2 regions of the Adhaeribacter arboris genome follow, and region 1 is predicted to be linked to the other one. Evidence: riboswitches for the same ligand, from Rfam matches in the RefSeq annotation. Region 1 holds a riboswitch; the other holds the start of a gene.
What was found. A riboswitch is a leader RNA that binds a small molecule or an ion and turns the genes downstream of it on or off. The one in region 1 is predicted to bind S-adenosylmethionine.

Region 1 (3,421 bases):
CGACTTTTTCTATTAACAGAAATAGCCGACTAAGAACAATTAGATTAAACAGATTCAATTATTTTCTCGGTAATCTCAGATTCGGGGCCATCCGACGGAATGGCATCGGAATCATCGGAACCACCGCCTTTGCCTATCAGAGCAAAAGCTTGCTCAAAGTCGGCTTTAATATCGTCGATGTGTTCGATTCCTACGGAAACGCGCAGGAAAGTAGGGGAAACGCCAGCAGCCTTTTGTTCTTCATCGGATAACTGCTGATGGGTGGTTGCTGCGGGTTGAATAATCAGGGTTTTGGCATCGCCTACGTTTGCTAAGTGGCTGGTAAGTTTTAAACTATCAATAAACTTAGAAGCACTTTCTTTATCGCCTTTTATATTAAACGATAACACGCCGCCAAAACCTCTTTTTAAATATTTAGTGGCTAATTGGTAATAAGGACTGCTTGGTAAACCCGGATAATTTACGCTTTCCACTAATGGGTGTTCTTCCAGCCATTGTGCTAGTTCCAGCGCGTTTTGTACGTGGCGTTCTACGCGCAGCGACAAAGTTTCTAATCCTTGTAGCAATAAAAACGAGTTAAACGGACTAATGGCCGGACCAAAATCGCGCAGCCCTTCAACCCGGGCCCGAATGATAAACTGAATATTCCCGAACGGACCATGAGGGCCAAATACCTCGCCAAATACCAAGCCATGGTAACCTTCGGCCGGCTCCGAGAATTGCGGGTATTTACCATTGTTAAAATCGTATTTACCGCCATCTATAATTACCCCGCCTATGCTGGTACCGTGCCCACCAATCCACTTGGTAGCCGACTCAACCACAATATGTGCGCCGTGTTCTAAGGGCCGGAATAAATAACCACCCGCCCCAAAAGTATTATCCACGATTAAAGGTAAATTGTGTTTCTCGGCAACAGCAGCAATGGCTTCAAAATCCGGAATATTAAAGCCCGGATTACCAATTGTTTCCAAAAAAAGAGCTTTGGTTTTATCGTCAATTAATTTTTCAAAGCTCTCCGGATTGTCGCCATCCGCAAAACGGACTTCTACGCCGATGCGTTTAAAAGCTACTTTAAATTGATTGTAAGTACCACCGTATAAAAAAGAGGTGCTCACAAAATTATCGCCGGCTTGTAGAATATTATTTAAAGCAATAAACTGCGAAGCCTGGCCCGATGCAACGGCTAAAGCAGCAACCCCCCCTTCCAATGCGGCCATTCTTTTCTCAAACACATCGGTAGTGGGGTTCATAATCCGGGAATAAATATTACCGAATTCCTTAAGAGCGAACAAATTAGCGCCGTGCTCCGCACTATTAAATACGTAGGAAGTAGTTTGGTACAAAGGTACGGCGCGAGCGCCGGTAGTAGGGTCGGCTTCTTGGCCGGCATGTAATTGCAAAGTTTCAAATTTTAAGTTTTCAGCAGACATATGGTTGAGATTGAGATTAAAAAATACTATTAAAAATAGAACAGGCTAAAATCTGCGGTATTGCTCAATTAAAAACAAAATAGATAGAGAAAGAGCAAATGCGGAAGAAACAGGAACAGCTTAACAGTAATACCAGCTACTACAACAACCAAAAGGCGCGGTCCACGAGAAAATAGAAAGTACCGGGATAACAGCAGATTTGTGCGCACTAGCAGACCCGGAAGAATTTAAAGCGTATTTCATGTTAAATTAATTTATATTTCCCCAAGTCGGGATAGGATTTGGCACCTTTCAACAAAGGGTTGATGGTTGCCAGAGGGTCAGGGAGCCTATTCTCTCGCCTCTTCTTTATAAATCAATTCTGTTCAGGAACAGGGTTTGATGCTGCAAATTAAGCAGAGGATTTAGGATATTTCCAAATTTGCCTTCGTATTTTTATTCGTGTGAGGCAGAAGTAAAAGGCAATAATATGTACTTTATTCGAATACTTGCAAAGAAAAGATTTACCCATCTATGGGTAAAGTAATATTTTATATGAGTAATCCCGCCAGAGTAGCCGAAAGATAAGAAGCCAGAGTGCCACAGATAAGAGCCCGGAAACCTAACTTCGCTAAATCGGCCCGGCGCGAAGGAGCCAGTTCCCCGATACCGCCTACTTGAATAGCAATAGACGAAAAATTGGCAAAGCCGCAGAGAGCAAAACTGGTAATAAGTAGAGTTTTAGGTTGAAGGGTTTCTTTAATTTTAACTAAATCCAGGTAAGCTACAAATTCGTTTACTACCATTTTGGTGCCCATTAACGCTCCGGCAGTTTCTACATCTTTGGCGGGCACGCCCATGGCCCAGGCAAAAACCGCGAAAAGTTTACCCAGTAAAAAGTTTAAACTAAGGGTAGGTACTTGTATAAGCAAACCTAATTTATTAAGTAAAACATCCATTAAAGCAATTAAAGCAATAAACCCGATTAGCATGGCAACTACATTTAAACCTACTTTTAAGCCATCCGAGGCGCCGGCCGCAATAGCATCAATGATATTGGCGTGCGATTTTTTTACTTCGAGTTTTACGATGCCTTTCGTTTCGGATTGTTCAGTCTCCGGGTACACGATTTTAGCAATAACCAAAGCTCCCGGCGCGGCCATTAAACTGGCGGCCAGTAAATACGGGGCCGGTACGCCAAAAGAAATATAAGTTGCCATTACCCCGCCCGCAATACAAGCAAAAGAACCGGCCATAGAGGCCATTAATTCCGAATTAGTCATGCCTTTCAGGTAAGGTTTAATCATGATTTGAGCCTCTACCTGACCCACAAAGGCACTGGCTACATTGGATACTGCTTCGGCGCCGCTTACGCCCATCGCCCAATGCACTACCTTTGCCATACCGGATACTATTATTTGCATTAGTCCAATGTGGTAAGCAATATTCACCAGTACGGCCACAAAAATAATGGTAGGGATTACGTTAAAGAAAAAAATGTAATCGTTGCCCACGCCGAACGCTTTTGTTAATACCTCCCGGTTTACCAATGAGCCGAAAACAAAAGCAGAGCCTTGCTGAGCCAGACTCAGTAACTTTTCGATGCTGTGGCCTACGTAGCCAAACAGGGCTTTCCCTACTTCGGTTTTCAGGATAAAAACCGCCAGCCCAAATTGCAGTAATAAACCTACTCCTACCAGCCGGTAATTAATGGCTTTGCGGTTGTTGGAAAGTAAAAAAGCTAAACCTAAAATCAATACTATTCCAATCAGCCCCGTAAATCGCTCCATAAAAAGTTAAAAATGTAAATAAAAATAGTATCAGAATTTTATGATTTTGTTATCTCACCCGGCCGGTAATTCTACGCTGAACAGCTAAAGATAAATTAATTATCCAGATAAATACCTGGTTTTTACTTGCCCGAAAAAGTATCGTTTGAGTTAGATGAAACGAAAATCCGGCAAAAAGAAAAAGGCTTCAGGAAAATAACTGAAGCCTTTACAATAAAT
Region 2 (3,421 bases), 1.6 Mb from region 1:
GATGATGTCTTCGGCGGGAAATCCTACTTCTTTGGTAAGGATATTATATGCCCGTTGACAGATTTGAATGCGACGTTCGTAAGAATCGGCCTGACCTTCTTCGTCGAAAGCCATTACTACTACTGCCGCACCGTAGCTTAATACTTTGCGGGCAACTTCTTTAAATTTTTCTTCGCCTTCTTTTAAGCTAATGGAGTTAACAATGCTTTTTCCTTGCACGCATTTTAAACCAGCTTCAATCACGCTCCATTTAGAAGAGTCAATCATGATGGGTACCCGGGAAATATCCGGTTCGGAGGCAATTAAATTCAAAAAATGAACCATAGCTTTCTCGGAATCGAGCATGCCTTCGTCCATGTTCACGTCAATTATCTGAGCTCCGTTTTCAACTTGTTCGCGGGCAATGCTTAGAGCTTCTTCGTACTGCTCGTTTAAAATAAGGCGGGCAAATTTCTTGGAGCCGGTTACGTTGGTACGTTCCCCAATGTTCACAAAAGTAGAACCTTCAAAAATAGTAAGGGGCTCTAAACCACTTAATTTGGGTAAAGAGGGTAATGGAGGAATTTCCCGGGGCGGGAATTTAGCGGCTTCCTGGGCAATGGCTTTTATGTGTTCCGGTGAAGTGCCACAACAACCACCAATAATATTCACAAAGTTATTTTCCAGAAAATCGTGGATATGCGCAGCCATTTGCTCCGGCGTTTCGTCGTATTCGCCAAAAGCATTAGGTAAACCCGCATTGGGGTGCGCACTTACGTAAAATTTAGCTTCTTTAGCCAGGGTTTGCAAGTGCGGCCGCAATTGTTTAGCGCCTAAGGCACAATTCAATCCTACGCTTAATAAAGGTAAATGCGAAATCGAAAATAAAAATGCTTCCACGGTTTGCCCGGATAAGGTTCGGCCGCTGGCATCGGTAATAGTACCGGATACCATGATCGGAATTCGTTTGCCCGTACGCTGTGAATATTGGTCGATGGCAAACAGCGCGGCTTTTGCGTTGAGCGTATCAAAAATTGTTTCTACTAGTAAGGCATCCACGCCCCCATCTACTAAACCTTCTATCTGGCCGGTATAGGCTTCTACTAATTCATCGAAAGTTATCGCTCGGAAGGCCGGGTTATTCACATCCGGCGACATGGAAGCGGTGCGGTTGGTAGGACCAATGGAACCAGCCACAAAGCGCGGTTTATCCGGATTGGCAGCCGTAAATTCATCGGCTACCTCGCGGGCAATCCGGGCCGACTCGTAATTGAGTTCGTACACCAAATCTTCCATGTGGTAATCGGCCATACCCACGGTAGTAGAACTGAAAGTATTCGTTTCAGCAATGTCCGCGCCGGCTTCAAAGTATTTCCAGTGGATTTCCCGGATAATATCGGGCCGGGTAATGGATAATAAGTCGTTATTGCCTTTTAAATCGTGCGGAAAATCCCGGAATCGCTCGCCGCGGTAATCGGCCTCAGTCAGCTTATAGCTTTGGATTTGCGTACCCATAGCGCCATCCAGCACCAGGATGCGTTTTTTTACTTCTTCTTCTATGCGTGTCATTCGTGTTATAAGCAAAAAAAGTATAACCCTTCTGGAGGGTGTGATTTTTTGCTTATCAAGAGTTTTGAGCTGAGTTTTTCAGGCGAAACGCCTTTTCTACCCTCATCTTCCCCCACAGTGTGCACTGTTTGGGGCTGGAAGTAGCACCCTGCCAGCCAGGGTTGCTAAGACATCAACGGGCCAAGTCCCTCCGTCTTTCTTGATAAGTAGTGCAAAGATAATACGCGGGTTTTTATTGTGCAAATACCAGATGTATTTATAATTATAATAGTTTCGTCGCGTTTTTTGTAAAAAATTTAAAATTTTGGTTGTAATTATAAATTTGCCAATCCTCTCGCACTACCGAATACAACTTTACCAAAAGCATTAGTATTAAATTAAGGTAGCTCCTTTATAAAAAAGGCAGAAGAATTTATCTCACGTATAATTTACCGCTTTGCAATACTTTCCCATTTTCCGCGGAAATCTGGTAAAAATAAATTCCGGTAGCTACCGGCGGTAATGGAATGCGAGTGGTTCCTAAATTTAACTTAGTCTGGAGGATAACTTGTTGCAAGGCATTATACAATCGGTAATGTAGCCGCGGTAACTCGCGTTTACTTTTCACCCAAACAAATTCCTGGGCTGGGTTAGGATAGACGACAAATCCTCCTTCTTTACCAGGGTCTGCTTCGCCGGGACCTTCCCCAATACCGCCACTTACCAATTCAGGTTTCGCCAACAGGGTAAGAGTAAAATCTTGCTGCACTAAGGTGCCATTTACTTCAGAAATACCCCGTAAAACCAAAATATAAGGTTGGCTGCGCCGCCACGATTCCTCAGGGTTTAAGGTTATTTCAGCCAAAATACCGTCTTCTGTGGCAATAGTATCAAAAGGAATAGTTTCGGAACCAAAGAACAACTCAGAGAAAATAAACAATTGTTTTGACTGGCCAGTTGTATGGTATTTTACTTTTATTTTAATGGGTTGACCAGCAGTCAGGAATATTTGATTTTCGTCGGTAATCGATAATTCAGAACGGTTTTCAACGGTGAAGGAATGGGTAAAATTATCTGGGCCTGGAACTACATTAATCACAAAATCGCGCATAACGGTGCCTACCAGGTATTTATTACGATATTCGTTTACCCGCACGGCAAAGCTGTACCTGCCTAGCAGAGTAGGTTTATCCCAGATAAATTCGCCGTTTCCGGCATTAAGGCTTACCTGCTGCGGCAAAGTGTAACCAGTTACATTTTTTACAGAAAAGTTTTCATTAGAGTTGGTACTGGTTAAAGGAGTAATTAACTCGTACACTAAACTATCATGATCCGGGTCAGTGGTGGCCAGACTATGATGGTAAGGTTGATGCTGTATTGCGCACGGCATAATAGGTAGAATAAAACGTGGCGATCTATTAATTTCGTCAAATAAATCAATGTTGATTTGAGCAGTAATAACATAAGCCTGATCAATCGAATTATCCATATTTTGATTATAGTAGCGATTTACTTCCCGGTAAATAGTCGTAAATGAGCCAGGACCAGTAAAAGTATTTTCAAAATAGTAGGTGCTACGAAAAACTAAATCGCAGGAATTATTAACTAAAACTTTACTCGTCCGGGCAGAAGTTGCGAATGTTCCATCGCCAAAGTATAAAGTAGAGAAAGGCATATCCGCTACGGAATTTCCATCTTGATAAATAATTAGTTTATAAAAATAGTGCAGCGGATTGGCAGTATCCGTTGTATCAGCCTGATAAATTATTTCGCCGCTCAATATATGCGTGGCATTAGCAGATTGAATGAAAACAAAAAGCAACAGTAAACAACCGAATAGTTTACGAAGAGCCATAGCCATAATTTAGTAGAGTTTAGAGATACGGATGCCTTT

Region 2: linked by a shared signal. The riboswitch ahead of metH (methionine synthase) and the one ahead of AHMF7605_RS25270 (O-acetylhomoserine aminocarboxypropyltransferase/cysteine synthase family protein) in region 1 are both predicted to bind S-adenosylmethionine.

The regions. Positions count from the first base shown of each region.
Region 1 is NZ_PYFT01000001.1:6,228,412-6,231,832, forward strand. It holds gene AHMF7605_RS25270 (O-acetylhomoserine aminocarboxypropyltransferase/cysteine synthase family protein) at 45-1,433, opposite strand; SAM riboswitch class I at 1,685-1,790, opposite strand; gene AHMF7605_RS25275 (NupC/NupG family nucleoside CNT transporter) at 1,964-3,202, opposite strand.
Region 2 is NZ_PYFT01000001.1:4,667,861-4,671,281, reverse strand. It holds gene metH (methionine synthase) at 1-1,548, opposite strand, end outside; SAM riboswitch class I at 1,648-1,757, opposite strand; gene AHMF7605_RS18995 (T9SS type A sorting domain-containing protein) at 1,961-3,388, opposite strand.